DNA from 4 places in the Lentibacillus sp. genome. Region 3 is predicted to be linked to each of the others. Evidence: riboswitches for the same ligand, from Rfam matches in the RefSeq annotation. Region 3 holds a riboswitch; each other region holds the start of a gene.

Region 1 (8,297 bases), on a different contig from region 3:
ATGAACCGACCGGCACATCACTGCGCATATGCACTTTCACCGAATCATACATGACATCCTGAATGCGGTTGATCCAGTTCTGCTTTTCCATCAGTACCGGGGTGAACGTCGCGTGCCAATAGCGGTGGAAAGAAATGGGCTGAGCCGGTTTTTTCACAAAATAATGACCAGCTTCAGCTTTTTTGATTCCCTCTGTCATCGTCAAAGGCTCCGGAACATATTGAAAACTCAGGTAATGCTGCAGCGCTTCCGGGGCGACCGCTTCATTTTCCATCATTAATGTCAAACTCTTTTTTTCTGAGGCGAACACTGTTCCGTCTTTTGTTTCCCGGTAAAATAAAGGCTTAATGCCAAACGGATCACGTGCGCCATACATTGTTTCCTCTTGTTTGTCCCACAATAGGATAGAGAACATGCCGCGCAAATGTCGAAATGCCTGCTCTTTGTGCTTTGCAAATAATGCAGCAATCACTTCCGCATCCGATTCTATGGTAAAACTGAAGCCCTGTTCCATTAAATCATTGCGCAGCTCAATATAATTATAGATTTCACCATTAAAGATAAGCCAAATTTTATCATCATTATAACTTAACGGCTGTGCACCGCTGTCAATATCAATGATGCTCAGCCGCCTGAATCCGAACGAAACATATTCATCATGGTAATACCCTTCATCATCAGGTCCTCTTTGAAACATCACATTGTTTTGATTTTTAAAATTGTTTTGCTGCTGATCATTTGGTGCTATGGGATTATTTCGGAGCATACCGATAAAACCACACATAATTTATCCCCCTCTTTCTCTTTCATACCTCTTTAGAACCATTAAAAAATTATACCATAATTAAATAGTATATAGATGGTTGGAATTGTTTTTTAAAGAAATTATCATTTCTGATATATACTTATTTTCAGACACCCCTCGGGTCGTAGATAGCTGACGATCCCCTTCTTTATAGTTTCAGTTTTGACAAGAATTTCCTGGCTGATGACGAAAAAAAATGCGGTTTCGCCCGCACTTTTTTAGATTCCTTATCATCCCTCATGCACCAATGCCTGAAGTTCTTCAAGCTTATCTGTCTTTTCCCACGGGAACAGCGTATCTGTTCTGCCAAAATGACCGTATGCAGCAGTATTTTTAAAGATTGGCTTTTTCAAATCAAGCATCCGGATAATACCGGCCGGACGGAGGTCAAACACTTTCCGGATTGCCTTTGCGAGTTCATCTTCACTGACACTACCCGTACCGAATGTATCAACGGAAATTGATACCGGTTCAGCTACGCCAATTGCATAGGCCAGCTGGACTTCACATGTTTTGGCCAGTTCAGCAGCTACAATATTTTTGGCAACATAACGTGCTGCATATGCGGCGGAGCGATCGACTTTTGTATAATCCTTGCCGCTGAATGCACCACCGCCGTGACGGGCATAGCCGCCATATGTGTCAACAATAACTTTTCTTCCAGTCATTCCGGCATCGCCCTGTGGTCCGCCGATAACAAACCTGCCTGTCGGATTAATGATGTATTTCGTTGTTTCATCCAGAAGATTTGCCGGTACAGTCGGTCGAATAACATGCTCAATCATGTCTTTCTCAATTTGTTCTGCCGATGCTTCCTGGTGATGCTGGGTTGAAATAACGATCGTATCAACGCGTACCGGGATATCATGTTCATCATATTCGACTGTCACTTGTGTTTTCCCGTCAGGCCGCAGATAATCCAAGACGCCCTCTTTCCGGACATCTGCAAGCCGTTTTGCCAGTTTATGTGACAGCGAAATCGGCAGCGGCATCAGCTCTTCTGTTTCGTTGCAGGCAAAGCCGAACATCAATCCCTGGTCACCTGCACCAATCGAAGCAATTTCTTCATCGCTCATTTTTCCCTGACGTTCTTCCAAAGCTGTATCAACTCCGCCGGCAATGTCAGGTGATTGTTCATCAATCGCCGTAAGAACGGCACATGTTTCAGCATCAAAGCCGTATTTTGCCCGGGTATAGCCGATGTCTTTAATGGTCTGCCTGACAATCGATGGAATATCCACATATGTCGTTGTTGTGATCTCTCCCGCTACAAGTACCATCCCTGTCGTAACAGTTGTTTCACACGCAACCCTTGCATTTGGATCTTTTGCTAGTATTTCATCCAGTATCGCATCTGAAATCTGATCACAAATTTTATCAGGATGACCTTCCGTCACTGATTCAGATGTGAACAAACGACGTTTTACAGCCATGTGGCCATATCCTCCCTTAAATCTGTGGTACGGAACTCTTTTTCAGTGTATTTTACAATCATTTAACTTCTGAAAGTACGTGTTCAAAAAGGAGGATAACAACGAGAAATTCAATGTGCCATTGTAACCGGACTTTTTGAACATCCTTTAAAAACAAAAAAACCTTTCCTGCATCAAGAGGAAAGGAACCTGAGGCCTTTCGCTCTTATTGTTCAAGGAATGATCCTTGCACCAGATTAGCACCTTTTCACATTGCGTGATGGTTGCCGGGCTTCATCGGGTCTGTCCCTCCACCAACTCTGAATAAGAGAGTATCCGCTCGCAAATAATGGTACCGAAAAGCGTATGCGATGTCAACTGTTTTCATGAGCACAGACAACATTCACATGAAAATTTCATATAATTAATTAATAAAATAGTATGGACTAATTTACGGAATGTGTTATACTAATATCAAATTAAGTCATCAAGTCGAGTTTCGATTGAATTTACTAAAAGGCAGGTATCAAAAATGAAAACAAAAGAAGATGCACTTGTAACGAAAGAATTGCTGACTCATTCTAATATACAGACGAACCTTGCAGTACCAACATTGGTCGAGAAAATCCTTGAACGGAACGAAGCGACTTTGAGTGCCACCGGTGCAGTCTGCGCCTCTACAGGGATGTATACCGGTCGTTCGCCAAAGGATAAATTCATTGTGCAGGACGATATTTGTGAAGACTTTATTGAATGGGGTGATGTCAACCGCCCTATCGATGAAGAATCCTTCGATAACCTTTTCAGAAAGGTTACCGCTTATTTGCACGACAAAAATGAGCTTTTTCATTTCAGAGGGTTCGCTGGTGCCGATCCGAACCATCGTCTGCCAATTGAGGTGATCAATGAATATGCATGGCACAATTTATTTGCCCGGCAGCTGTTTATCACACCTACAGATGAAGAGTTTGCTGCGCATCAATCCGATTTCACCGTTATCTACGCACCAACATACAAGGCAGATCCGGCAGTAGATGGCACGAATTCCGAAACATTTATTCTTGTTTCATTTAAAAAACGGATTGTCCTGATCGGTGGAACCCAATATGCCGGTGAAATCAAAAAATCAATTTTTTCCGTCATGAACTATATTCTGCCGCAAAACAATATTTTGTCTATGCACTGCTCGGCAAACGTCGGTCAGGAAGGTGATGTTGCATTATTCTTCGGGCTTTCCGGAACAGGCAAAACAACCCTTTCAGCAGACCCTTATCGCCGTCTGATCGGTGACGATGAACACGGGTGGAGTTCAAATGGTGTCTTCAACATTGAAGGCGGATGCTATGCCAAGTGTATCAACCTGTCGCAGAAAAAAGAACCGCAGATTTACAACGCAATCCGCTTTGGCTCTGTGCTGGAAAACGTCATCCTTGATGAATCATCCCGTGAACCGGACTATGACGACACATCACTGACAGAGAATACGCGTGCAGCCTATCCGCTCGAAAATATTGACAATATCGTGTCGCCGAGTATAGCCGGTCATCCGAATACGATTATTTTCCTGACGGCTGATGCCTCCGGTACACTGCCGCCAATCAGCAGACTGACCAAAGAACAGGCCATGTATCATTTCCTGAGCGGCTATACGAGCAAACTTGCCGGTACGGAACGAGGCGTGACACAGCCGCAAGCAACTTTTTCGGCTTGTTTTGGTTCGCCATTCCTGCCGCTGGCTCCAGCAACATATGCTGAAATGCTCGGTGAAAAAATTGACCAGTACAATTCCAGTGTCTTTCTTGTCAACACCGGCTGGACCGGTGGATCATATGGTGTCGGGCAGCGTATGAAACTTTCTTACACCCGTGCCATGGTGCATTCCGCATTGGAAGGTGAACTGAACAATATCGAAACCGTTACGGACGATATTTTCGGACTTGAAGCACCAATGCATGTACCCGGTGTCCCGGATGAAGTGCTTGTACCCCGGAATACCTGGGCTGATAAAGAAGCGTATGATGCTGAAGCAAAAGCCTTGGCGATGAAATTTCACGAAAACTTCAGCAAATTCAACCACGCAAGTGAAGAAATCCGGAATGCAGGTCCGATTTACAAGGGCTGATTGAAAGCCATCTTAATTTACAGTTTCCTCATCCCAAAGGATTTAACATATGAAGGAAAATATCGGCAGCTCTATGCTGACAGCCGGTCTCATTATTGGGGGCCGGTTTTTTGTTTGAACACGCACTTATATGGGCATTCACACATTGTTTCTGGGCGCATAAACTATGTTGACATAACACTATTATTATGCGAAAGGGACGAATATTGATGAAAAAGCGTTTCTTTATTGCTTTATTTTCAAGTCTGCTGCTTATCACTGTATCAGCCTGCGGATCCGGCAGTGAAGCATCGAACATTAAATTAGCTGAAGTGACACGCTCAATCTTCTATGCGCCGCAATATGTAGCGATTGAAAAAGGCTTTTTTGAAGAAGAAGGTATCAGTATTGAGCTTCAGACTACATGGGGTGGCGATAAAACCATGACAGCATTGCTGTCGGATGGCGCAGATGTTGCCCTTGTCGGATCAGAAACGTCCATTTATGTTCAGGCACAAGGATCAAAAGACAAAGTCATTAACTTTGCCCAATTAACCCAGACAGACGGGACATTTCTGGTCGCCAAGGAACCAAAGCCTGATTTCGAATGGGAAAATCTTAAAGACAGTACATTTCTCGGGCAGCGTGTCGGCGGCATGCCACAGATGGTCGGAGAATACGTTTTGAAACAACATGGCATTGATCCGCACGCCGATTTAAACTTAATTCAAAATGTTGATTTCGCCAATATCCCGGGTGCATTTGCTTCCGGTGATGCCGAATATGTCCAGTTATTTGAACCAACGGCAAGCACATTTGAAAAAGAAGGAAAAGGGCATATAGTCGCCTCCTTTGGGAAGGAATCAGGCCACGTTCCATATACAACTTTTATGACAAAAGAAAGCTTTATGAACAATAGCCCGGAAACAATCAAGCATTTTACAAAGGCAGTCCATAAAGCACAAAACTGGGTTCAGGAAAACAGTGCAGAAGACATCGCTGAAGTGATTCAGCCTTATTTTAAAGACACAGAAATGGAGATGCTTGCAACTTCCATAGAACGCTATAAAAACCAGGGATCGTTCGCCACTGATCCGATTCTTGATAAAGAGGAATGGAATAACCTGAAAAACATTATGGATGAAGCCGGAGAATTACCGGAGGATATTCCATATGATGACCTTGTCAACACTAAAATTGCTGAGGAAGTCATAGGCAACTAAGGAGGAGCACATATGTCATTTCTTACCTTGGATCATGTGTCCCATCATTATTTCTCCAAAAAGAATTATACAAAAGCACTTGACAGCATATCCTTTTCGATAAATGAAGGTGAGTTTATTGCACTCCTAGGTCCGAGTGGATGCGGTAAATCAACGATACTCTCCATCATCGCAGGTATTGTCGAACACACCACAGGCAAGATTTATGTCAATAAACAGCTTTTGCATGAAGCTGAACTGGATATCGGGTATATGCTGCAGCAGGACTATTTATTCCCGTGGAAATCGATTATTGATAATGTCCTGATCGGACCGAAAATCAGTCACGATAAGACGAAAGAAACGAAAGAGAACGCAGTCGATTTATTGAACCAGGTAGGGTTGTCAGATATTACCGAAGCCTATCCGGATTCTCTTTCCGGAGGGATGAGGCAGCGAGTCGCTCTCGTGCGCACTTTAATCACCAATCCCAAAATATTATTACTGGATGAACCTTTTTCAGCGCTTGATTATCAAACAAAATTAAAATTGGAAGATCTGGTCTGGGAACTCCTCCGTTTATACAGTAAAACGTCCATTCTTGTGACACATGATATCGGTGAAGCCATTGCAATGAGCGACCGGATTATGCTGATGGATACAAACCCGGGATCGATTGCCAAAACATTTGAAGTACCTGTTGAACTGCGTCATGAAAAGCCCTTTCTAGTACGCCGGCACCCAAAATATCAAATTTTATTCGATAAAGTTTGGGAAGAATTAAATAAAAACGAGCCGAACGCGCCGCAATCCAAGGTGGTGGAATCGCCAAATGAAACATGAATCCGATCAGCAGCTGTTTGAAAATTACCAGCACAATTTAAAACGTGAGAAAAAATTCGTTTTTAGCTGGCAGATAATCATATTAGTTTCATTTTTCGGTTTTTGGGAATTGGCCAGCAGCATGTATTGGATCGATCCTTTAATATTCAGCTCGCCTTCTGAGATTTACAGTGTACTGTCAGATAAATTTTTAGACGGGTCGATGTTTACACATCTTCAGGTGACACTGCTTGAAACGGTTTTAGGGTTTCTGATCGGGACTATTCTGGGCATTGTCATGGCGACCGTCTTATGGTCATCCAAACGTTTCTCCAGCATTATGGACCCTTACCTGGTCGTCATGAACGCCATGCCCAAAGTTGCATTGGGGCCGATCATCATCGTTGCCATGGGACCGGGCTATTTATCGATTATTACGATGGGCGCAATTATCTCAGTTGTTATCACAACACTTGTTGTCTATTCTGCATTCAGGGAAGTCGATCCAAACTATATAAAGGTTTTGAAAAGCTTCAAAGCTAAGCGCAGTCAGATTTTCAAGGAAGCTGTCTTCCCTGCTGCCATTCCGTCTATGATTTCGACGTTAAAAGTTAATGTGGGGCTGTCCTGGGTAGGTGTCGTCGTCGGGGAATTCCTTGTGTCCAAAGAAGGGCTTGGTTATTTAATCGTTTACGGCTTCCAAGTATTTGACTTTTCACTTGTTATGTCCAGCTTAATTCTCATCGCCATTTTTGCAGCAGTGATGTATAAAATTGTTGAGCGTATTGAGGCATTTCTGATTAAGCACAGCAGATAACCGATAAGGGGGAACGGGTGTCTTATCACCTGTTCCCCTTGCATTCTCTTCCGATGAAATTTATACAATGTTTCAAAACGTCATCTTTCATAATAAAACTGTATTGTATATTTCGCTTAACGTTCACAGGAATGTGGGCGAGCTGAATCGGCCCGTCTGTCTCGTAATATGTTTCCCGCGCAGTCAGTTTGTCTATTTCCGCAAAGTAGACGTTCTTTATGATTGTACCACCTTTGCCGGCGACAATGTATTGTGCAACATATCGTATGGATTCAACCGTTCCCCCGGTCTCTTCCATCACTTCCCGGATCGCCGCCTCTTTTGCGGTTTCATTTTTTTCAACCTTGCCGCCCGGGAATTCAAGCCCGCGTTCCCTGTGCTTCGTCAACAGCCAATTATTTTGATAGCGGCATATGACCCATACGTGTTTCGGGTTCCGGGAAAAAGGATGATCATCAAATGATAATGTTACCTCATTGCGATAAAAGTCTATAAATCGATACATTTTTTCAACTGCTTTCATCATTCGTTCATTTTAATTATGATTAATATTTGATATTTTCCATTGGTTGTTTTCCCATGTGAATTCAAATTTTACTGAGTAGGTTCCGTACAAGTCTGACTTATTCTTTTGGATAACGAGTACCGTGTTATTATCTTGTTTAATCATATCATAGTCATTATTTTCTTGAAACCATGGCGGGGTCTCTGTCGGTTTAATATATAAACCATCCGTCCGCTCTTTAAAATAAAACCCGACATATTCTGCAGCTACTTCATTGGAGGCTATCTTTTCAAATTCTTTCAGTAATGCATTTTTTGTACTATAGTGGATCACTTTATTACTATCATCCGTCTCCTGTAAAAGCTTGTCCATAAACGCACCTGTCAGTGAGACAATTTGTTCATGGGAAAGTTCCTGTTTAAGCTCAGGCTTCTCAATTTCCTTTCCTTTTGACAATGCTGCTTTCGACGATTCGTGACTTTGAGAAGGCTTATTCGCTGACACGGTTTGCTGTGTTGTTGATGACATGATGACAGATAAGGAAAGTGTGATGGCAATTCCGGTCACTAAGCTTATATATTTGATACCGCTGTTTTTAAACATATGTGTTACTCCTCTCTGTTTAATCTATAA
Region 2 (8,297 bases), on a different contig from region 3:
AACGCGAGCGGGACAACTTCGGTCAAATATGGCATTATGCGGGACAATGTGCGTGATATGGAAGTTGTACTGGCAGATGGCACCATTATACATACCGGCAGCATGGCGGCAAAATCGTCGTCCGGCTACAACTTGAACGGACTTTTTATCGGTTCGGAAGGGACACTTGGCTGTTTTACCGAGCTGACACTGAAAGTCATCGGGATTCCCGAGCATATTATGGCTGCCAGAGCGGAATTTACCAGTGTGGATGATGCAGTTGATGCTGTCATCGCCATCATGCAAGCCGGTATTCCAATTGCCCGTGTGGAATTGGTCGATGAAGAATCGATTAAGCAAATGAACCGGTATAGTGAAACAGATTATAGTGAAGTACCGACATTATTTTTGGAACTGCACGGTAATGAAGCAGGCCTGAAGCATGATATTGCGTTCATGGAGGAAATCGTCAGTGACATGCGCTGCCGGCAGATTGAATTCGAAACGGAAACCGCCGGACGTAACAAACTGTGGGAGGCCCGGCATAATGCAGCCTATGCATTCATTCATAATCACCCGGGCAGAAAACAAATGGTCACCGATGTCTGTGTGCCGATATCCGAATTGGCCGGTGCGGTTAAAGATGCAAGAGTAGCCATTGGCGAATCAGGGCTTTCCGGCGGCATTGTCGGACATGTTGGTGACGGGAACTATCATATTCTGCTGATGCTTGACCCGGACAATCCGGATGATATTGAGCGTGCCAACCAGGTGAACGAACGGATTGTCGGTTACGCACTCGAGCGCGGCGGTACCTGCACCGGCGAACATGGTGTCGGCACAGGCAAACAGAAATATCAGAAACGTGAACACGGTGAGGCGCTCGGTGTCATGCGCAAAATTAAGCAGGCACTCGATCCTGAAGATCTTTTGAATCCTGGAAAAATAATTGAGTGAAGCGGAAACACCTTGGCACTGCCAAAGTTCCCGCTAATACTCGATCGAAATGGACACTAATGTGAAGTGCGGCGTAGTAAGCTCATCCCGCAATTCGAAAGTGATTTGTATCAATTTTCTTCATAATTTGGTAAACTAAAAGGGACAAAAGCCAGCCGGCGAAAGAATGGTGGTGATTCAGAATGGGCTCTTTACTTGCCGATTATGCGTGGTATGAACTGGTTAGCCCCGTTACTCTGGTGACGGCGGTGCTGCTTTGTTATTGGTATGGAAAAACAATTATCAGATCACCTCACTATAACGTGACAAGTAAGCATAAGACTTATTTTTTCTCAGCAGTCATTTTATTCTATCTTGTGGAAGGGTCACCATTTGCTCTGGCTGCTGATGATTATTTGGTCAGTGCGCTGGTATTTCAGTTGTCTACGATGGCCTTTATTGTGGCGCCGCTATTTATTCTGAGTTTCCCGAAAGCATATCTGAAAATCTTTTTCTGGCGTCACAAACGGTCAAAAATTGCCAAATTCTTATTTGCGCATCCATGGCCGCTGGCGGTCGTATTCAATGGCCTTGTCACGGTATTCCTTATCCCGTCGGTTTTTAATGCCGTTACTGGAAATGCGCTGCTGCAGTTTCTCTATGAGGTATTGCTCGTGACATTCGCACTTCTTACATGGTGGATCATCATTCAGCCATCGAGGGAAATATCCGATCATAGCTATTTCATGCGTGTGGCCTATGTATTTTTCACCGCATTGTTTTTAATGCCGATTGGTATTTTCCTGTTGGTCATACAGGATCCGATGTATACCTCCTACACAGCGGTTTCCGGCGAACTGCTTCCTGCATTGACAGCTGTTTATGATCAGCAGCTGGCAGGCGGTGTGCTGAAATTTCTGCAGTTGTCCAGTTACTCGGTCGCTCTGTTTTACCTGTTGAAAATGTGGGGGTTGCAGGAGGAAGAAAACGAAGGAAAAGTGGATGACGATACGCGTGTTGTTCAAGGTGTCGTCATTAAATTGAATGAGCGCAACAGACGAAATAAAGGGAAAAAACGATAAATTATACACTTGCCAAACTTTGACAAACAATTACTCAATGAAATTCCAATTATAGGCGGAACAGTTTAGCGGCAATTTTATGGGAGCAAAAAACAGCTCGCAGAAATCATCTGCAAGCTGTTTTTTCGTTATCCCCAAACTTCTTTTGCCACATCCACAATGAATTTCAGCTTTGCCCATTGCTGTTCTTCACTCAGTTCGTTGCCGTGATGGGTGGAAGCAAAGCCGCATTGCGGACTCAGACACAGCTGGTTCAACTGGACATATTCTGATGCTGTTTTGATGCGGTCAACCACGTCTTTATTGTCTTCCAATGCGCCCGTTTTCGATGTCACCACACCGAGCACAACACGCGGCCCATCTTCCGGAATGTATTTGAGTGGGTTGAATCCCCCTGAACGCTCGTCATCATATTCAAGGAAAAATCCATCTACTTTACCCTTCGCAAACAGTTTTGGGGCAATACGGTCATAACTGCCTTCAAATGCCCATGTTGAGCGGTAATTGCCGCGGCAAAGATGTACCGTAACGGTTAAATCGTCCGGTTTCTTCGCAAGGCTTTCATTCAGGACTCGGACAGCCAAATCAATCAGAAAATCCCGGGCATCACCGGAGTCCTCATTCCAAGGCACGCTGTCTGCCGCAAGTCCTGCAATATATACATCATCCAACTGCAGGTAGCGAAGACCCGCGTCGTAAAACGCCTGAACCGCATCCTGGTATGTTTGGATGATATCTTCAGCATATTTCTCCAGATCCGGGTAAATATCAGGGTTTCTGATCCCATCATTAAAAAACATATTCGGACTTGGGATGGCAAATTTTACGGAAGATCTTCCGTCCACGATATCAATCAAATCTTTGACATCTCCAAGAAACGGATGGTCCGGATTGAAGGAAATGTCACCCGAATTCCGGACATTATATTTTTCCGATTCTTGGCCCTGAAATGCATAACCGTGTTCAGGAACATAGCCTTCAAACCCGTTCAGATGCTCCATGAAATCAAGATGGAACCATGTCCGTCGGAACTCACCGTCAGTTACAGCCTGCAACCCCGCTTCAATTTGCTTGTCAACAACCCGTTTGATTTCTTCGTTTTCCACCTCACGTAACCGGTTGGCGGAAATCGTGCCGTTTTGAAATTCACTTCTAGCTTCATGCAGCCGGTCAGGGCGCAGCAGACTTCCAACGTGGTCTGCACGGAATGGTGCTTTTGTTACAGTTTGAGTCATTGTCATACCCTCTTTCTGTTAAAATTTGGTTTTGGATACAAGGTGATTGATAACCGAATCAATAACGGAAACGTAAAAAACCTCTTCAGATAAGAAGAGGTTTGAAATTCATCATCACTCTTCTTATCTGTAAGCATTACGCCTTCTGGAATTAGCACAGTCATAGACCGATGCTGAGGCTTCAAAGGGCCAGTCCCTCCGCCTCTCTGGATAAGAATGTTTTAATTCAATTATGAGATTAATGAACAGATTACACCAGTTATATTTGAATGTCAAGAAGGAATTTTCAAAAAAAGAAGTCAGGTGGTTATGTTACAATAATCTATACTTACTGATATTTAACGAGGACAATACAAGTGTTATTAGAATTAATTGATGATAAAAGCCAATGTTTTAAGTGTTATAAAAAGAGGGGTTCCATGGTCTATGCTTACATCATGATGCTTTTTGTGGTGATTTTTTATGCGGGGAATATTCTAACGGGAAGGGCGATTAATGAGCTGCCGCCATTCACGATTGCGTTTTTCCGTCTGGCGGTGGCGTTTATCGTTACACTGCCTTTAGGTCTGCGCAGCGCCTGGCGATATCGTCATAAGTTTTTGAAATATAAAAAACCGTTTTTGATCATGACATTAACAGGGATTACGTTTTTCAATACGTTCATTTATAGTGCGCTGCAGTTTACAACGTCTGCGAATGTGTCCGTTCTGGAAGCGGTTATTCCGGTTGCAACGGTTGTCCTGAGTGCCATCCTTTTAAAGGAAAGACTCCGTAACGTGCAATTATTAGGGGTGCTTATATCTTTGTTGGGTGCTGTTTGGGTCGTGCTGGATGGCAACATTTTCTCGCTCGCAGCTATGAACTGGAATATCGGCGATGCCATTATGATCGGTGCAATTATATCATGGGCGGTCTATTCCATTCTGGTAAATAAATATATGCATTTGTTCCCGCAATTCGGAGCTCTTTTCGTCATGAGCGGTATTTCAGCAGTTGTGCTGCTGCCCATTGTTATGGTTGAATGGTTTATCACAGGAGTGCCAACTGAATTAAAGATTCCGTCAAACATGTTAGGACTGACTTATCTCGGCATTTTTCCATCGTTTATAGCACTCATTTTTTATAATCGTGCTGTGGGGAAGCTTGGTGCTTCACAAGCTTCAATATTTTTAAACTTTCTGCCGGTGGTCACGATGATCGGAGCATATCTTTGGCTCGATGAAACGATCACATTGATGAAGATTGCTGGTGCTTTGGTCGTCATTTCCGGTGTTATTTTGACGACAAAAAAACGTAAGGAAATGACCGAATCAAACATACGGCAAGCCGTTAACGAAATAGATTAAAATCTTACAGTTTACATAAACTAACAGAACGACTGAGAGTGATACAGGAGTGAAGTTATGGCGCTAAACGGAGAGATCGTTTCCGGAGAATTTGACTCGAGGGCTCAAGCATTTATACTGCAAAAGGTGAAGCATTTCTCTACCGAAACAATCCTTAGCAAAAAGCAGCTGAATGCACTTTTCGATTATTTGACTGAAAACAGACGCGAAGAGGACGGACAAGTTCTGACGTTATATGATCAAGTGCTCGTCCGTCTGAATCAGGAGGAAGTTGAGCAATTTATAAATGACCTTGATACCATCAAGTCCCGGTTTCAGTAATTCTGATTTAATATACAAGTCATTTGTCCGGATTCAGGGATCATCCAGTGAGCTCAAAGTCCCTGTTGCTTTTATACATGTTTAAAAGTTTGTCAAGTTGCTGACTGCACCTTATTGTTTTTTGATCTGTTAAGCCATATGTCAATCCCGCTTCAATCATTTCCTTTTGTTTGGCCAGGATAGCCATTTCCAACCCCGATTGTTGCGGTTTTGCTTCAAAAACTTTCATATATATCCACCTTTCATAATATGTAAAATTATCGGGACCTTTGACTTAAAAACGCGCACAAAAACTATTATGTCCATTACTGATATCAAACGCAATAGATTCTACAAACAAAGTCAAAACATTACATAATGCGACATAATTTATCAGAAAGGGAGATTGAATTAGATTTAAAAAAGGGCGGGAATGCGAGTCATGATCAATTTTTGTAGGCAGATGTAGTTTCAGGTGTTCCAGACAATACAAATCCCCGATCCTAACAAGCTTCCCGTCGTATATGAAAGGCGAAAAAGAGGGTCCGCGATGAATTGGAGGATGGACCGCATTCTTGTGTTGACAGCGGGGCAGGCGGAGGAAAAGGCGTTCAGGAAGTGCTGCAAACTTCAACTCAGCTGTCCCATTCTCCCAGCACGTCGCCGATTTCTCTTGAATGAATGACCTCATCGGCATATTTGTTAAGGTCAGTCGGATCCCGGTTGACAATCACCAGCCTGGCACCATTTTCCTTGGCGATCAACGGAAACTGATTGGCCGGTGTGACACTCAATGAGGATCCCAGCACAATAAACAGATCAGCTTTTTCTGACTCAGCCAGCGCAAATTGGAAAGCGTCCTGTGGAAGCATTTCCCCGAACAGTGTGATCGAAGGCCGCAAAATGCCGTCGCATTCGCAATAGTATTCCTGATTGACGTATTCCTCACTGTTGTATTCTTTCCCGCACGACTGGCAGTGCAATTTAGTTAGGGTGCCATGCAGTTCGGCAACATTTTGATTGCCTGCTTCCTGGTGGAAACCATCGACATTTTGCGTAATGATCGACTGGACAAGTCCTTGCTTTTCCCATTCTGCTAAAATCTGGTGCCCTTTATGCGGCTTATAATCCTTTACACTTTGCACCCGCGTCCGGTAAAAGTCGATGAAAGCCTCAACATTATTGTTCAATGCATCGGTACTGGCAATTTTGCTTGGATCTTTCTGATTCCACAATCCCTGATTGGCCGAGCGGAAATCAGGCAGACCGCTTTCCGTAGACATGCCGGCACCGGTAAAAACAACCGTATGATTCGATTCGTTCAGCCAATGTTTCATGAGTTATACCTCCTTGTGATTGACCTCATATGAAAAATGTATCACGTATTATGTGTTCTCACAATTAAATGATTCCCATTCTAAATGGTTTTGACAGTCATTTCCATCGCCTGCTCTTAGCAGGGTTTTACTTCTTCCGCTTTTCTTTCTGATCAATATGAATGGTAGGCGGTTGATAATCCTTGGTAGCACGGATATCTTCATTGGATGCCCGCATAAAAGACCAGGCCAGGAGCCCCATAATAAACAGAACTGGGAACCCGGCGACGATACTGGCTGTTTGTAATGTCTGTAAATCACCGACATACATAAGAACCAATGGCATCAGACAAAGTGTAAAAGCCCAGAACAATCGATTCCACCGCAATGGTTCTTTTTGAACTTTCCTTTGCACAACCGCTGCAAGAATATAGGAAGAAGAATCAAACGTTGTTGCAAGAAATACGATGGCCAGTATAGTAAATAGAGTCACCATAATCCCAGCCATTGGCAATTGATCCAAAATAGCAATAATGGCAGCTTGCGGGCTCGTTTCATTCATGTACCCGATAACGTCGAAGGCTCCGGAAAGCTGCAGATGCAGTCCGTAGTTTCCCATGATGCCAAAAAAGAGAACACTGCCAATCGTGCCGTACAAAATCGTGCCGACAATCATTTCTTGAATGGTACGTCCACGGGAAATACGTGCCACGAATAAACCAACAAACGGCGCATACACAACCCACCAGGCCCAGTAAAAGACGGTCCAGGTCTCCGGGAAACCAGTTTCCGAAAAGCCCTCAACATTTGCAAGCGGTTCAAGCCATGTCGCCATTTTGAAAAAGTTATTCAAAATCAGCCCCAAACTTGTAAAGGTAGTCTCACTAATAAATAGAGTCGGCCCCATAATAAATATAAAAGCAAGAACAAAGATGGCAAGCCATAAATTTATGTCACTTAGTATTTTTATGCCACGCCGGAGCCCAGAATAGGCACTAATCGCAAAAATAGTTGTGCATACCAGCATGATAATAGTCTTAGTTGCCAGGTTGGCCGGAAGTCCCGTGATATTGTTAACACCTTGTGCTATCATCGGTGTGCCTAAGGCCAGTGTTGTCCCGGCGCCTCCCATAAGTCCGAACATGAACAGCACATCAATGGTATTACCAAGAGGCGTATCGACAGCTTTGCCGAGCACCGGACGGACCGCCTCGCTTATTTTCAGAACGGGTTTTTTTCGGACGTAGTAAAAATAAGCTATAGGCAGTGCAGGCAATGTATAGATTGCCCAGGCAATTGGACCCCAATGAAAAATCCCGTATGCCGGCGCCCATTCAATAGCTTTTTGTGATCCACTTTCAATACCAAAGGGCGGTCCCTCATAGTAAAAGGCCCACTCGATCATTCCCCAATAAAGGATACTCGACCCTATTCCGGCAGCAAATAGCATGGCTGCCCAGGAAAACGTACCAAATTCTTTATCTTCATTTTGATCTCCAAGCTTGATATGTCCGTTTTTGCTGAACGCGACAAATAACAAAAAAGCAAAAGTAGTCAAACCAAAAATTAAGTAAATAACGCCAAAGTTTTCGGTCATGAAATCGTTAGCCAAATTGACAATTACTTTGCCTGTCTCCGGAAAAACCGCTAAAGGTATTGAAACAGCAAGTAATAGAATTATAGCAGCTATAAAAGTTGGCCAATCGATTATTTTTTTGTTCATGATGTTCATCCTTTCTTAAGCCAGTTTTTCTTATGTTTGCAGGTTATCCGATGTTGTAAAACAAGTTGTCGCCAAGCAATCTTATTTAATTTTTTTAATAAACTTCAATAAGAATACAATCAATTATATTATCATAGTTTCTGTCGAAAATGAACATAGTTTGGCAGGTATTGAATTGATTCGTGATATTCGTATTGCTTATTCCCGCTTGGAATTGCTGTTTCGTCAGCCTATGATATTTGTTGTTTGAAGATACTTTTAAACGAAGGACTATTTCGACAGTCAAGCTGGAACTACTTTCATTTCTATAATCGAAACAAATTCCGTTTTGGTGACACCAAAAAATTTTTCATATACCCCCATTTTAAAGTTAGATACGA
Region 3 (8,297 bases):
GACGGGTGTCCCCACTCCGCAGCAAGCCATGTATCATTATAATCAAGCCAGCGAATCATCGCGCCAATATTAAATGCCCCTTGTACAGGGTCAAGCACATGGGGAGTACCTGGCACCCGTGTCCCATCAGGAACCATCGTGCCGGGAACAATTGGCCCCAAAAGCTTTGTGCATTCCGGATAATCCAATGCAAGAATTCCGCAGCCAAGTGTATCTAACAGCACATAATGTGCAGTTGAAAAAGCTTCCTCACTCGTAATTTCTTTGTATAAGACATAATCTGCTATTTCTTCCAATACCGCATCGACTTTCTGTTGATCTTTTACCTTTTCCATTGTCAACGTCCTTTCTGTTTCCATATAGAAGTTGTATTTATAAGACTGTTTCGTAAACTTCATTCCAATTCTTTTCCGGTATATTTCACCCGCGGCCGGAACAGGCGGTTGTTGTCATGCTGTTCAATAATATGTGCACACAGGCCGGCAGCTCTGGAACTGAAAAAGATTGGTGTATATAACGGAATTGGAACACCAAGCATCCAATATACTGGTGCAGCATAATAGTCAAGATTCGGGTACAACCCTTTTTCTTCTTTCATAATATGTTCACCGGCTTCGCACATTTCAAGCAGCGTTGTGTCTCCTTTCATATCACAAAGCTGTTTCAGAGATTCTTTCATCACCAATGCACGCGGGTCCATTCTGTTCATATATACCCGGTGTCCAAAGCCCATGATTTTCTCTTTTTTCTCCAGTTTGGTTTTCATTAATTGTTCAAAACCGGAAACCGAATCCGTCTCCTTCAGCATGCGCATCACAGCTTCATTCGCACCGCCATGCAAATTCCCTTTCAGTGAAGCGACCGCACCGGACAATGCACCGTACATGTCTGAGTTAGTCGATGCAATCACCCTTGACGTAAATGTTGAGTTCGGCATTTCATGTTCACTGTACAGCAACAGGGAGCTGTCAAAAATTTTCGACTGGAAATCTGTCGGTTCTTTCCCCGTAATCATATACAAAAAGTTCGCACTGTATGACAGCTCCGGATCCGGCTTTACCGGGGCCTTTCCGTTAAGAATGCGATAGCTGTTTACCGTTATTGCCGGCAATTGGCCCAATAGTTCATAAGCACGTTCTTTATTCACAGAAATTGAGCGGTCATCAATCTTATCATCATATCCGGCCAGCACGGATATTGCAGTACGCTGTCCATCCATGGCGTGCATATTTTCCGGAAGCATCTCCAGCACTTCCATCACATTTTCTGGAATATCATAATGCGCCTTCAGTTTTTTCTCCAGCTTCTCTCTTTCCCGGTCATCGGGCAGTGACCCTTCCAACAGCAGATAAACCATATCTGCATAGGTCTTTCCCTGTGATAAATCAATCAAGTCATGCCCTCTTATATTAATCTTTTCCCGTTCTGTATCCAATAGGGAAATACCCGTCTCACAAGCAACAACACCCTTTAACCCCGGAACAAACGTTTCTTCTGTTTTCATAGTCATCCCCTTTGCAATAATGAGTTCTTCATAATGAAAACCTTTTCACTCCGCATTCTTGTTGTTCCTGTGTACATGGTTCATAATCTGTAACACTATTATAAAGTTGAATTTACAATTATAAAAATATATAATTTCAATAATTAAACATAAATTTTTTTAATATCAGAAATAAAGGGATGAATGTTGTTGAAATATCAAAACTGGGAAATGCTTGATGTTCTGTATTCAACCGGAAATATCACACAAACTGCTAAACATTTATTTTTATCACAGCCGACATTAACAACACGCATAAAGAGTCTTGAAGAACATTATGGTGTGCAGCTGATCATTCGAAAACAGCGGGGAATCACGTTCACACCAGAAGGAGAAGAACTTGCGCTTCATGCAAGAAAAATGCTCCGGGAGCAGACAAGAATTGAGGAAAAGCTGAATAATATGAAACAGGAGGTAACAGGAACATTACGGGTGGGTGCGTCAAACTTTTTCGCTTTGAATAAAATGCCAAAAATACTGCGGCTTTTTAAACAAACTTACCCAAACGTGGAATTCCAGGTTGTTACCGGCTGGAGCAGCGAAATACACCGGCGGATCCTCAATCATGATGTGCATATCAGTTTCATCAAAGGCGACTACAATTGGAATGACCAGAAAGAATTGCTCTATGAAGAAGAAGTATGCATTGCATCACCATGGAAATTTGAATGGGACAATCTCCCGAAAATGCCGCGTATTGATTATCATACAGACGAGAAGATGAAAAATATTGCGGATAATTGGTGGTACAGCAACTACAAAGAACATCCCAACATTAATATTCAGGTAAACCAGGTGGAAACATGCAAAGAAATGGTGATCAATGGCCTGGGATATGCAATTATAGCAAATCTCGTCGTACGCCCGTATCCCGATCTTGTCATTAAAACATTAAATCATCCAGCAGGAAATCCGATAACGCGCAAAACCTGGATGTATTATCATGAAGACTCCCTCCAAATGAACATCGTTAAAGCCTTTGTCCAATTTATAAAAATGCTTGATGTGAAAGAGTTGTAACTGGACGAGGGCTCTCGTCCAGCCACCCCATCGTCATCAATAGCCATTTTTCATAAAATATTTATTAATTTTTTCGTCCGATATAGATCTCGTTTTCCAAGTTCATTTCGATTATAGGGTGAAGGCATGATATTTTTAATCTAATATCTATTTCTATAAAATCGGTTCTTACTTTTTGTGATTTCTCATAAGACGTACACGAATAACATAGCTAAAATATGTAGCCATTAAACCTAAATCCGGCCGATATTGCCGATAAGGCCGCCAAACGATCACGAGCCCTTCATTGAAAAATTCATGATGCGAATCAATTCTCAGATTTTTATAGTATTGAAACCTCCGCTCATTCTGGCTGAAAAGCTCATCAAACGATATTCTGTTTTTATTCATTCTCGTATCTCCCCTCGACCAAACAGGCCGGCTTTATATTACTATCGTGCTGAAAGCTGACATGGTGGCAAAATTACTTCAAACCACTTTCTGGGAGGTGATGATGCACCGATAGCATATTTATATATTAGAACTAAGGTCCCAGATTGTAAAGCGTTTCCATGGAATATTTTACAAATTTAAAAAATCCAATTAGTCAGTTTTTCTGTCTAATTGGATACTTCTATTTTATTCTTGACACACTGTTTAATTAGCTGTATTGTAAATGACAATATCATAATTGAATTTTGATTTTCTTATCCAGAGAGGTGGAGGGACTGGCCCTGCGAAACCTCAGCAACAGACATTTGTCCTGTGCTAATTCCAGAAGCGTCATGCTGAAGATAAGAAGAGTAATGGCAATAAATCCTCTTCTTATTTTAAGAAGGGGATTTTTTATATTTATAAACACCATTATAAGGAGGTAACATGATGAAGCGCAGTTTGGAAGAACGTTTGCAGGATGGGACCGTTATTGCGGGAGAAGGATATTTATTTGAGCTGGAACGAAGAGGCTACCTGCAGGCCGGCTCATTTGTTCCGGAAGTGGCACTGGATAATCCTGAGGCACTTAAACAGACATACAGGGATTATATGAATGCTGGTTCAGATGTCGTATTAGCTTTTACATATAATGCACATCGGGAAAAAATGCGTATTATCGGTAAAGAAGAATTGCTTGAGCCTTTAAACAGAAATGCGATTCGCCTGGCAAAAGAGGTTGCCAAGGAGCATCCTACAGAGGAAGCGTTGGTAGCCGGCAATATTTCCAACACAAATCTTTTTGATCCGGAAAATGCGGAATCAAAGGAACAAGTGAGAAGTATCTTTGCCGAAATGATCAAATGGTGCAAGGAAGAAGGCGTTGACTTCATAAATGGGGAGACATTCTATTATCATGAAGAGGCACAAATCGCATTGGAGGAAATCCGTAAGCAAGGGCTGCCGGCAGTTATTACATTGGGGCTGATGGGCGAAAATATTTTGCGGGACGGTTATACGGTTGATGAGTCTTGTAAACGACTCTCTGAAAAAGGTGCATTGGTTGTTGGCATGAATTGTTTTCGCGGGCCTGATACCATGCAGCCATACCTCGCTGACATACGAAAAAATGTGGAAGGCTATGTAGGCGGGTTGCCGATTCCTTATCGCACAACAAACGAGAATCCAACATTTTTTAACTTGCCTGATGGCGGATGCAGCTGCCATTTACCATTAGAAACAACTTTTCCAACTGCATTAGATCCACTGTACCATAACCGGTATGAGTTAGCTGAATGGGCAAAAGAGGCAAAAGATATTGGTATAAACTATATTGGTTTATGCTGCGGGGCATCACCAGCCATGCTGCGTGCCATCGCTGAAGCAACAGGTGTGGAAGCGATCAACTCGAAGTACTCCCCCGATATGGCGAAACACTTTTTGTTCGGAAAAGATAAAACACTTAAGGAGCATAACCTGAATTACCGGTCGAAAGCATAATGGCAAACGACATTGTTCATATTTTCTTTTTTGATAGGATTTGAGGCTCCCGATCGATTTCCGCGTGCCGCCGCGCGATTTTGTACCAACCTCGAGCGATTTTCTGGGACTGTCGATCGATTTGACGCGCCTGTCGATCGATTTGGGAGTAAATGTTAAAAGCCTTTTAAAAAAAGAGAGGGGGGTACTGTGAACCCACTCTCTATTTTTTAACCAAAAACCAGCCGTTCTTTAAATTTTCCCGGTTATAATAAAACCGCTCATCATCCTCATACCGGAGCACGTTGCCTCCTGCAGCTTCAACAATCGCCTGTCCGGCGCCGGTGTCCCACTCCATCGTCGGAGCATAACGCGGGTAATAGTCGGCTTTTCCTTCAGCAACGAGGCAAAATTTCAGCGAGCTGCCGGCCGACACAACATCGACTTCATTTTCCCGGCGAATGCCGTCAATAAATGCTTCGGTTTCTTCAGACATATGGGAGCGGCTCGCCACCACATTAACAACGTCGCCCTGCTCGGCAAACGGCAAACGGACACTCTGCGCAACCAGGGTCTCATCGCCGGTCACGTCTGCCTGCGACGCCTGCTCCAATTTAAACGCACCCAGACCCTCTTTGCCAAAGTAGAACGTATCCAATGCCGGAGCATAAATTACACCTGCAACGGGATACTGCCCTTCAATTAACGCAATGTTGACAGTGAATTCCCCGTTTTTCTTAATAAATTCCTTTGTGCCGTCCAACGGGTCAACGAGGAAAAATGCCGGCCAATCCTTGCGATCGTCATAAGGGATTTCGCTGCCTTCCTCGCTCAACACAGGAACCTCCGAATACGCTTCCTGCAGACCGCGTACAATCGAATGATGGGCACGCTGGTCAGCCTCCGTCAACGGCGAATCATCATCTTTCGTTTCAACATCAAAATCCTTCTTATACACATCCAAAATTTCCCGTCCGGCGTCCAATGAAATCTGCAGCAGTTTCGTTAAACTCACGTCAGCCATTATTCCAAATATCCTTTCGCTTTCAAATAAGACACAATCGTCTCAACCGATTCCTCAAGGCTCTGCTTATCCGTATCGACCGTGACCTCCGGATTGACCGGCGCTTCATACGGTGCATCGATTCCGGTAAATCCTTTGATCTCGCCGGCGCGTGCTTTCTTATACAGCCCTTTTGGATCACGGGATTCACACGTTTCTACACTCGCATCAACAAATATCTCGATAAATTCGCCGTCTTCCATTAGTTCGCGAACATCATCACGGTCTTCGCGATATGGTGAAATAAATGCTGATAATGTGAATAATCCAGCCTCCACCATCAGTTTGGAAACCTCGCCTATACGGCGGATATTTTCTTTGCGGTCTTCCGGACTGAAGCCGAGGTTTTTATTCAACCCATGGCGGATGTTGTCACCATCAAGACGATACGTCCGCACACCCTGGTTGTACAATTCTTTCTCCAGTTCGACCGAAATAGTTGATTTGCCGGATCCGGACAGGCCGGTGAACCAAATGACAGCACTTTTATGGTTGTTCAGCTGCCGCCGGTTTTCTTTCGTTACTTTTGAGTCATGCCATACGATGTTTTCTGATTTAGCCATCAACTTTTCCTCCTAAAATAAGTTTGGGACGGGGTATCTGACCCCGTGTCCCACTAAAACCATACATTATAAATTATCAAAACAGATGTGATCATTACTAATAGACTGAGCGGGAGTCCGACTTTCACGTAATCGGTAAATTTATAGCCGCCGGGACCGTATACGATCAGATTCGTCTGATAACCGATTGGTGTAATGAAACTTGCCGAAGCGGCGATTGCAATCACGACAGCAAATCCCATCGGCTCATACCCGAGCGTCTGCGCCATTTCAATTCCGATTGGGAGCATTAACACTGCTGCTGCGCTGTTGGTGACCAGTTCGGTAAACATATTGGTCAGAATATAGACCATAAACAGAATGGCCACAAGTCCTAACGGCTCGCCGAACTGCAGCAGGCCTTCCGCCATCCATTCGGCCAGCCCGGTCTTCCGCATGGCGACACCGATTCCCAGCGCACTGGCAATCAAGAGCAGCACGTTAAAGTGAACATACGTTTTGGCATCTTCAGGCGCAATAACTTTTGATCCCAGGAATATCATCACAGCCAGTGCCATCGCTTTAAACATGCTCAGCCATCCCAATGTCACCGTCATAATCAGCCCGAGCAGCACAACGATGGAAAACCAGCCTTTTGCAGGACTCTGATTCAAGGTAGCCGGTGTATCCAATGACGATACGACAAAAAAATCATTCGACTGCTGATATTTTTCCACAAAATCAGCACCGGCCAGCAGCAATAACGAGTCTCCGGGTCTCAATACGATATCCCCGACTTTGCTCTTGATCCGTTCATTATTCCGGTGCACTGCAATGACGCCTGCATCATAGCGTGAACGAAACTGTGACTGTTTAATCGACTTGGACAAAAGTGATGACTGGTCGGACACAACGGCTTCCACCAGGTTGGTCGTCCCGTTTTTCAAATCATCCAGATCAATATTTGTGCCTGTTTCCAGCTGCAAACCTTTAATCTTTTGCAAGTCTGCAATTGTAGAGATCAATCCGGTAAAAATCAGCCGGTCCTCTGCCTGAATAACCGTTGTTGCGCTGACCGGCGAAATGCGTTCATCACCTCGGATAATTTCGATCAGATAAAGGCCCTTTAAATCACGCAGACCGGCATCTATGACACTTTTATCAAGATGATCGAATGCCCGTGTCACCTGCATCTCAGCAATATACTCTTTGGAGTCTTCTTTAATTTGCTGGCTGAAGCCTTTATTATCCGGCAGCAATTTGTATCCGATCGTAAATAAATAGATGAGTCCGATGAGTGCAGCCGGTATGCCAACAACAGCCAACGTAAAAAATGAAAATCCCTCCAGGCCAAAATCGAGGAGCAAGCCGTGAACGACAAGGTTTGTCGACGTTCCCATCAGTGTTATCGTTCCACCCAAAATGGTGGCATATGACAATGGGATTAAAAACTTCGACGGGGCAATCCCGCGGTCTTCGCACCATTTTTTAATGATCGGTGTAAACGTCACAACAATTGGTGTATTGTTCAAAAACGCTGAAAACATCGACGTCGGGACAAAGAAGCGAATCATCGAACCGGTTTGGGTACGGCTGTTCTGAAGCCACTTTTCCATCAAGCGATCAATCAAACCGCTTTTCTGCACAGCACCGGCCACGATGAACAATAACGCAACCGTCAGCATTCCTTCGTTGGAAAAGCCGCTCAGGGCCTCATCAACTGTCAAAATGCCCGACAGCAGCAAGATCACCAGTACTGAAAAAATAACCATGTCAGGCCGGGCGACCTCAAAGATCAGCCCGGCAAGCATGGCCAGTATCAAGATCAGTACAAACATCATTTCAAACGACATGGGATATCAGATCCCCTTTTAAGCGTTGTTCAAAAGGGCGGGTGACACTTCCTTTTTGAACATTCTTTCTTAGTTTTCCTTCATACCTTTGATCAGCACATCAGCAACTTCCGGACGGGAGAACTCTTTCGGCGGACGCTCACCGTTACGAAGCAGCCCGCGCACTTTCGTACCACTCAAATGAACGTGATTTTCTTTATCATGCGGGCATGTTTTCGCCGATGCCATGTTTTCACAGACTGTGCAATAAAATGCATGCTCAAATTTGAAGATCTGAATGCCCAGTTCCTCTTCATACTGTGCAATCAGCTGCTGTGCTTCATAGGTGCCATAGTAATCACCGACACCGGCATGGTCACGTCCGACAATGAAGTGCGTGCAGCCAT
Region 4 (8,297 bases), on a different contig from region 3:
AGTCACGGTTGTTTGAAACGTACCAGCTTAGACTGATCAATGACGCAATTTTATCTGCACGCTTTATCACAACGAATGAAAAGGAAAAACTGATCAATAAGATAAAAAACCTGACCAGCAAGCATATTGCCAAGACATTTCCGGAGCCCATAGTGTTCAGTCAGTCCGCGAACATCGACTATGAACTGGTAAAATTGAATATCGACAGTGTGCACAGGGCCATTTCAGAGGGTAAAGTCCTGACCTATAAGTATGGAACATTCAATGTGAAAAAAGAATTTGTGCATCACCGTGAAGGCAGCCGCTACCATGTTGAGCCATATGCGTTGATCTGGCAGAATGATTTCTATTATTTGATTGGCGTTTTTCAGGAAACGAACGAAATACGGCATTATCGCCTTGACCGAATCCGTGATATTTCAGTCAGTGAAAAAACGTTCAAAAAGAGGGATTTCAACCTGCAGGAGTACGTCAACCAAAGTTTTCATATGTTTGCAGGGGAAGAAATGCGCATCAAAATCCGTTTTCACAACAGTCTGGTGAATGTCGTGCTTGACAGGTTCGGGCAGGATGCAGATATCCGGGAAATCGATGATGAGCATTTTGTGTTGTCAACGAAAGCAAAGCTGTCGGACGGGCTGATCAATTGGATCCTGACATGGGGAAACCGTGCGAAAGTGCTATCCCCGGAACATTTGGTGAAACGAATAAAGGAGCAGATCAGGCAAATGATCGACATGTACGTTGGCGATTAGGTCAGGTTTTTGTTTAATGAAAAGAAAGATATTACTCTTCAATAGCTGTAGCCGCATTTCTCCAGTTTAGAACTTTTCAAACAAAAAGGGGCTGGGACAAAACTAAAACGTTCAACACTAAAAACGAATGATAGCCAGGAGATTCTAGTAAAATGTAGGTATATGTTTTAACTACCGCTTCGGAAAAACACTACGCTTTCCGGGGGCGGCTGATGAGCCTCCTCGTGCTTTCAGCACTCCGGGGTCTCATCCAGGCCTATGCTCCCCCCAGGAGTCTCCGTATTTTTCCTGCGCTGGTTTACGCGGAACCCCATGTTACAACAAAAAGAAAAATCCGAACTGATTCGAAAGCTATCTGAAGAAATTTGAATCATCGTTCGGATTTTGCTTTACCTTAAATGCTTTTGTCCCAGCCCCATCAATAGTATCTTTTTTCGATTCCCAATGTTTCGTAAGGTATTTCAATATTAAAAGCAAGGTTGTTAGATTCCAGGTCAAAACTTTCGACACTGACGTTTAAGTTACTTCTAATTTCCATATCGGTTACTGCGACGTAGATTTCTTCATTTTTCGGATCGACCGTTACCCACTCCGGCATTGGCAGGTACTTTTTCAGGTACTCCATAATCTTTTTGTTAGGCAGTGCCAGTTTACCGATAGAAATTGATTCCTGTTTCAGAATGACATCGCCGTTGTCCTGGACAACTGGTTCCAGATGTACGGACACCGGAACAGTTGATGAAAAAACAGGAAGTTCCCCGATCAATTCCACATCCTTATCAAGTGAAATACTGTACTGATGGTCACTATCGTCCAGCAGTGTTTCAATATAAGCATTTACCAGCTCATTGACATTTTGCTTCGAGGTCCGCACCGTAAACTCCGAGCTTCGTTGCGTGTTGTCTTCTGACGGTGTCGGTGTCTCTGTTTCAGATACTGGCCAGAAAATAAGCGCCAGGATGCAGAGGAGTACCAGCACGTTAAAACCAAGGAGCCAGAAGAAAATGCATTTCCATGTGTTTCTTTTCTTTTTATGTTTCGGCACAGTGTCCGCCCCCCTATTGTTCTGTTACATATTTCAATACACGTCTGGCAAAAAGTTGGTACCCCTGATGGCTCGGATGAAAATTATCCTCCGCAAACAATTCTTTATCCCCGCTTTTGAATAAGTCCGCGATCGGTATGAATGTCGCATGATCATATTGCTCTGTTATGCGCCGGCTGGTTTTATTCCAGTCCTCGACAATCATGCTCAGTTCTTTTATATTCGGAAAGTAATGCATGAAAGGATTATATATACCGATTAAATAAATCTCAGCGTTATCATTCAAAGTGTTTATTTTATCAAGAATTTCCTGTAAGTTATCTTCGTATGCTTCTTTTGCCGGTGTGAAATCATTAATCTTCAAATCGGTGAAATTTTCTTTAACGACCTGCATAATATCATTAGCCCCGATAGTAATCAGGACGATATCAGCTTCTTCAACGGACTGAGTTACCTTTGGTTTCTCAAGCCGTTTTAGAAGCTGATCCGATCGATTTCCGCGTTTGCCGTAATTATCAAATGTCACCAGCTGATTGTTTCGATTAATTGTATTGTCCAAAATACCGACATAACCGCCATCCACAACATTATCACCGACACCTTGGGTCAATGAATCACCAAGAGCCGTAACGTTTGCTTCCCGATTGGAAAAAAAGTTAATGGTACGTTGGACGGCTTCACTGAATATGTCCTGCAGATTTGTCATCGGCTTTCCGGTTGTTTCCGCAGACGTCTGATTATCGTCCTGGGATGTTTTTTCTTCTTTGTCGGCAGTGTCTTTGGTATCTTCTTTCTGTTCCTGCTGTTCATTGTTATCAGTGGATACGTTCTTGGAATTTTCCGGCGGATCCACGACGAGAAAGAGTGTTATGCCAATAAGCAGTATGCCCAAAATAATGAGCGTGTATAGTCTTTTATTCATGATTTCACACCTATTGTAAGTTATTCTTGTGGTGCTGGCTGGGTTCATCATATATATGTAATGCTTTAATTTGCAAGTGTCAGGCTTTCCAGTACATTTAATTCACATATAATGTTCGGTAAACCACTGAAAACAGCGGCTGGCTGCTCGTAAATGTCCGATTATGTTCAACTGACATATAGTGAATACACCGCTATGTAGTTTTATTTTATTATACCATGATTACGCTTGGCTAATCCCCACTATATATCATATTTAAACTTAAAAAATTCGCCTTCAATCGAAGGCGAATTTTTAAGTTGCAGTTTTATAAACAGTTTTTAAGCCTGGACGTTCGCTGGTGCTTTTCGGACGCCGTTTTTCCGGATACTTACGGCTTCCTCGTAAGCATTTTTGTCTGAAATAACGGTTATCCCGGCAGTCTGCACGTTCTCCGGTGTCCGGACTGCAGCAGGGTTTTCCGCCCAAACAATACGGGTGTTTTTCTCGTTCAACTGTTTGGTTAAGTCTGCCGGAAGTGCCTGATCATTGGTCAGAACGGCATCAACCGTTAATGGGACGTTGTTTATTTGATCAAACGTCTTATCAGTTAAAATCGTTTTTTCTGACGGATTGATTGAAACAATTTGAAATCCGAGCTGCTGCAGCCGTTTTGCACTTTGGTAAACTGAACTGTCCGTTGAATCCAGCCCGAATACAGCAATTGTTTTTTGGCGTATGCCGCCATTCGCACGGTCAAACGGCGAAGCGAGCAGCCAGTTAATGGCATCTTCTTCGGTCGGTTCAATGGTTGGTGCTTTACCGGTTGCCTTTGCAATCGCATGATCAAGATCGGCCAGCGTGTCTTTTGTTGATTCCAGCCCGATTGACAGACGAACTAATTCTTCGGTTACACCGCTTTTTTTTAGGTCCTCGGTGCCAAGCTGCTGGTGGGTGGTGGATGCCGGGTGGATAATCAGTGATTTTGCATCCCCGACGTTGGCAACGTGTGACCAAAGATTAACGCTGTCGATTAATTTCCTGCCTGCTTCACGCCCGCCTTTAATGCCGAATGTGATGATTGATCCGTAACCGTTTTGCAAATATTTATCCGCTAAGTTGTGGGAAGGGTGTTCTTCCAGCCCCGGATAGTTAACCCATTCGACGGCGGGATGATTTTTCAGATAGTCTGCCACTACTTCAGCATTTTGATTGTGACGTTCAACGCGCAGATGGAGCGTTTCAAGGCCTTGCAGCAGCAGGAATGCATTTTGCGGGCTCAGACTGGCACCGATATCCCGCAGCAGCTGGACACGCAATTTCGTAGCAAACGCAGCTGGTCCGACATCGACATAGCGCAGGCCGTTATAGCTTTCATCTGGCTCGGTAAACCCAGGAAAGTTCCCGTTGCCCCAGTTGAAACGACCACCATCAACAACGACGCCTCCAATCGCGGTACCGTGCCCCCCGATCCACTTAGTGGCGGAATGGACAACAATGTCAGCTCCCCAGGAAAGTGGTTTTGTGCCGTATGGTGTTGCAAACGTATTGTCAATAATAAGCGGGATATCATGATCATGTGCGATCCCGGCGAGTACCTCAAGATCCAATACGTTCAAACTTGGATTGGTAATGATTTCACCAAATATTGCTTTTGTTTTATCGGTAATCGCATTTTTGATGGCATCATGGTCTGTGCCGTCGACAAGTTTTACATTAATACCATATTTAGGCAATGTGTTAGCAAATAAATTGTATGTGCCGCCGTACAGATTACTGTCAGCGATAATTTCATCACCGCTGCCGGCAAGGTTCAAAATGGACAAGGTGATAGCGGCCATTCCGGATGAAGTGGCAACGGCTGCAACACCATCTTCGAGAAGGGCCATTCGCTGTTCAAACGCATCATTGGTCGGGTTCATAATACGGGTATAGATGTTGCCTGGCTCCGCAAGTCCGAATAGATTTTGAGCGTGTTCGGTATCCCGGAACACATAGGAAGTTGTCTGATAGATTGGAACCGCCCGGGATCCGGTTGTCGGATCTGGCTCCTGACCTCCGTGAAGCAGTTGTGTTTCCTGGTTGGGAAGATGAAAATTGGTCATGAAAAATTCCTCCTTAAGTAATGGTGTATTTCTGTATTCAGTGAAGATAAGCGGTTGGAGGGATGAAACAAAAACCCCCTTCATAAGAGAAGAGGGTTGTTTATGTAACCGGTCCTCCCCTTATCTTCCAGATCCCGCCTGATCTGTAGGATTTAGCACCTTTCAAGGCAAAGTGACTTGCCTCGATGGTTGCCGGGCTTCGCAGGGCCTATCCCTCCACCGCTCTTGATAAGAGATTCAAATGTTATTAATTTAATGAACATTATATACATGGTTCAGTCTATTAGTCAAGTATTTTTTGAATTTTTAACTCTTTTAGTAAAGATTGTTGCTGCTTTTGCATAAGCCTCCTTTTTCATCGGAGTTGATATAAACTGCGACGTGCTATGAAAAGATGTGTGAGTGCAATAATACCGCTTCGGAAAAACACTTGGTGCTCGTCGTGTTGCAAGAACTTTGGTGAAGCAGCACTCCTCGTAACTCGCAGATTACTCGGTGGATGTTTCGCTCGTCGCTTTCCGCGGTCGGCTGGTGAGCCTCCTCGAACTCAGTTCTGCGGGGTCTCACCGATGCCTTTCCTCCCGCTGGAGTCTCCGTATTTTTCCTTCGCTGGTTTGGAGATATTTCGCTTCTAATCATTATGGGTTCTATTATGATGGTTGATTGGAGCGGAGGGCAGTTGTCTCCTGCGGGAAAGCGGGCGGCTAAGATCTGAGCGGGAAGCCGTCTTTGCTTCCGAGGAAGCTGAAGCGTTGCCCGCGGAAAGCAGCTGCCCGAAGCGGAAATCAACTCTGTCACTACATCGCAGTTTATAAAATTTGTAAAAAAACAATAATCTTTTTGAAAACAATCTAGCTTTTTTCCTGCCGGCGAATCGATTTTGGATGGGCAGAAGCCATGTAAATAATGAGAGCTGCCCAGATCAATGCAAAAGAAGTCAGATGTGCAGTGGAGAAAGTTTCCTTATAAACAAACACACCGAGAATCAGGATGATGGTTGGTGCAATATACTGCAAAAATCCGACCATCGATAATGGAATCTTTCTTGCACCAGTTGCGAACAGGAGAAGCGGAACAGCAGTTGCCACGCCAGCTCCAATCAATAATGGGCCTGTAGTGGAAAACATGATATCCGGTTCTATGGAACTATCCGGTATGAAAAGCAGATAAATAAGGGCAATGGGTGAAACGATCATGGTTTCGATGGTTAGTCCGAACATGGCACTGATATCGACCGTCTTTTTCAAAAGACCATAAATGGCGAAGCTGAACGCCAGCACCAGCGCTACCCATGGAAATACACCATAGCTGAAGGTGAGATTGACGACTCCGACTCCGGCCAGAATAAATGCGAACAGCTGCCGTCTTGTCAGCGATTCTTTTAACACAATCATCCCCAATAAGATACTGACAAGCGGGTTGATGTAATAGCCGAGACTTGTCTGGATGACATGATCATTATTGACGGCCCAGATAAAGGTGAGCCAGTTCAAACTGATAACAAAAGAGGCAAGCGTAATGCCAATCAATTGTTTCTTATTTTTTATGATTGTTTTAAATTCCTGGACGAACGGTTTCCATTTCCGCACAGCGAAAACGATGACAAGCATAAAAATAAATGACCAGAGAATGCGGTGAGCTAATATTTCATCAGGGGATGTGTCATTGAGCAGTTTCCAGTAAATTGGCAAAAACCCCCATAAAAAATAGGCGCTGACGGCATATAGAATACCTGCTTTATTTTCCTGGTTCATGGTGTGCCTCCTTTATGTAATGGTGCTGAATTATGTAAATAATCCAAGTTTAGATCCTATTCTATAAAAAAGCAATCAGCCTGCACTGCTCTTTTAGAGGAAACGCTTTCAAAATTGTTCAGAATGCAATAAAATAATAGTATAGCAGTTTTATCCTGCCTTTACAGACAGTCAGCTGTCCCGCAATAAAATGATAAAGACAGTAAAATTCTTAATGGCGCGAGAAGTTGCCTGTACAGGTCCGATTGCGTTCAACTATCATTCAGCGTGAAAAAGCGCTGCGCTGGATGAAATTTCAATTTATAGGGGGATTATCAATGACGAAAAATCATAAATACTTCGAAACATCCGCTATTCATGACGGTTATGATCCGTCCGATGTGCTGGGGAGTCTTACCACACCGCTGTTCCAGACATCCACGTTTACATTCAGAACCGCGGAGGAAGGGGAGCGCCGTTTTGCCGGTGAGGAAGATGGCTATATGTATTCAAGGCTTGGCAATCCGACCGTCAAAGTTCTCGAGGAAAAAATGGCTGCCCTGGAAAAGGGAGAGCGAGGATTGGCATTTGCGTCAGGGATGGCCGCAGTTTCGGCGGTTCTGGTTGCACTGACGAAAGCAAACGATCATATTCTATGTTCGGCGGGTTTATACGGCTGTACATTTGGTTTAATAAGTATGATGAAAGAAAAATATAACATTGAACACGATTTTTCAATGATGGAAACAAAGGATGAGGTGCGGGCATTAATCCGGCCGGAAACGGCTTGCATTTATGTTGAGACACCGATTAATCCGACAATGAAACTGATTGATCTGGAAATGGTTGCAGAGGTGGCACATGAACATGGCATACCGGTTGTGGTCGATAACACATTCGCCTCACCGTATTTGCAGCGCCCGCTTGAACTTGGCTGTGATGTCGTTATTCACAGTGCGACCAAATACATTGGCGGACATGGTGATGTCATAGCCGGGGTCGCTGTCGGGAAGAAGGATTTCCTGGATAACGTGCAGATGACGACACAGAAAGATATGGGTGGCATCATGTCACCGCTTGATGCGTGGCTCCTGATCAGAGGCCTGAAAACTCTCCCGATCCGGGTTGACCGGCACTCTGACAATGCAGAAAAGATCTATGCAAAGTTGAACAGCCATCCAAAAGTGAGCCGTGTTCTATATCCGGATGACAGTGACCATCCTGATTACCGCATTCGGCAAAACCAAATGAAACGCGGCGGCGGTCTCATTTCCTTTGAGATAAACGGCACAAAAAAGGATGCGCAGAACATGCTGAATAATCTCGGCTTTATCAAAATTGCCGTCAGTCTGGGGGATGCCGAGACGTTGATTCAGCATCCGGCAACGATGACCCACTCGGTCGTTCCGGAAGCATCCAGGCAGGAAATGGGAATAACCGACCAGCTTATCCGGTTATCGGTCGGGCTTGAAGAATGGGAAGACGTCTGGGAAGACTTGGAGCAGGCGCTGGATCGGCTATAATTATGGCCGTTTATCCCAAGGCTCGAGTGTCCCGACAACCGTCTCGTCTTTATCCGATTTGATTGCTTGAATGACGCCATCTGAAATTTCTTCGTGTGTGAGCCATCTTGAGTGGTTACTTTCCACAATAAATCCCAGATAGACACGCCTGTACAGACATTTTTTCGGTACAGGCGTGTTTTCTTTAATCCAAAAACGTGCACTGCTCTGAACATGAAACAAATGCCATGAATTA

What was found. Region 3 has a riboswitch for S-adenosylmethionine ahead of VK097_RS06055 (homocysteine S-methyltransferase family protein). Riboswitches for the same ligand answer to the same signal wherever they lie in the genome.
Region 1: another riboswitch for S-adenosylmethionine. It lies ahead of metK (methionine adenosyltransferase); the one in region 3 lies ahead of VK097_RS06055 (homocysteine S-methyltransferase family protein).
Region 2: another riboswitch for S-adenosylmethionine. It lies ahead of VK097_RS00680 (5-methyltetrahydropteroyltriglutamate--homocysteine S-methyltransferase); the one in region 3 lies ahead of VK097_RS06055 (homocysteine S-methyltransferase family protein).
Region 4: another riboswitch for S-adenosylmethionine. It lies ahead of VK097_RS00030 (PLP-dependent aspartate aminotransferase family protein); the one in region 3 lies ahead of VK097_RS06055 (homocysteine S-methyltransferase family protein).

Annotation. Positions count from the first base shown of each region.
Region 1 is NZ_DATGTT010000053.1:8,262-16,558, forward strand. It holds gene asnB (asparagine synthase (glutamine-hydrolyzing)) at 1-784, opposite strand, end outside; gene metK (methionine adenosyltransferase) at 1,036-2,238, opposite strand; SAM riboswitch class I at 2,441-2,548, opposite strand; gene pckA (phosphoenolpyruvate carboxykinase (ATP)) at 2,750-4,339, shown strand; gene VK097_RS09745 (ABC transporter substrate-binding protein) at 4,549-5,541, shown strand; gene VK097_RS09750 (ABC transporter ATP-binding protein) at 5,554-6,363, shown strand; gene VK097_RS09755 (ABC transporter permease) at 6,353-7,159, shown strand; gene ytkD (RNA deprotection pyrophosphohydrolase) at 7,185-7,664, opposite strand; gene VK097_RS09765 (hypothetical protein) at 7,695-8,267, opposite strand.
Region 2 is NZ_DATGTT010000005.1:32,710-41,006, forward strand. It holds gene VK097_RS00670 (FAD-binding oxidoreductase) at 1-936, shown strand, start outside; gene VK097_RS00675 (cytochrome c oxidase assembly protein) at 1,119-1,997, shown strand; gene VK097_RS00680 (5-methyltetrahydropteroyltriglutamate--homocysteine S-methyltransferase) at 2,126-3,232, opposite strand; SAM riboswitch class I at 3,353-3,449, opposite strand; gene VK097_RS00685 (DMT family transporter) at 3,652-4,578, shown strand; gene VK097_RS00690 (hypothetical protein) at 4,636-4,899, shown strand; gene VK097_RS00695 (aspartyl-phosphate phosphatase Spo0E family protein) at 4,940-5,128, opposite strand; gene VK097_RS00700 (NAD-dependent protein deacylase) at 5,514-6,215, opposite strand; gene VK097_RS00705 (BCCT family transporter) at 6,343-7,917, opposite strand.
Region 3 is NZ_DATGTT010000041.1:6,813-15,109, reverse strand. It holds gene VK097_RS06075 (bifunctional 2-methylcitrate dehydratase/aconitate hydratase) at 1-335, opposite strand, end outside; gene mmgD (citrate synthase) at 395-1,504, opposite strand; gene VK097_RS06065 (LysR family transcriptional regulator) at 1,688-2,563, shown strand; gene VK097_RS06060 (hypothetical protein) at 2,732-2,953, opposite strand; SAM riboswitch class I at 3,247-3,343, shown strand; gene VK097_RS06055 (homocysteine S-methyltransferase family protein) at 3,425-4,474, shown strand; gene cysQ (3'(2'),5'-bisphosphate nucleotidase CysQ) at 4,677-5,477, opposite strand; gene cysC (adenylyl-sulfate kinase) at 5,477-6,079, opposite strand; gene VK097_RS06040 (SLC13 family permease) at 6,133-7,911, opposite strand; gene sat (sulfate adenylyltransferase) at 7,981-8,297, opposite strand, start outside.
Region 4 is NZ_DATGTT010000001.1:2,452-10,748, reverse strand. It holds gene VK097_RS00045 (helix-turn-helix transcriptional regulator) at 1-755, shown strand, start outside; gene VK097_RS00040 (YpmS family protein) at 1,174-1,800, opposite strand; gene VK097_RS00035 (SGNH/GDSL hydrolase family protein) at 1,814-2,722, opposite strand; gene VK097_RS00030 (PLP-dependent aspartate aminotransferase family protein) at 3,043-4,806, opposite strand; SAM riboswitch class I at 4,924-5,041, opposite strand; gene rarD (EamA family transporter RarD) at 5,658-6,560, opposite strand; gene megL (methionine gamma-lyase) at 6,878-8,062, shown strand; gene VK097_RS00015 (short-chain dehydrogenase) at 8,063-8,297, opposite strand, start outside.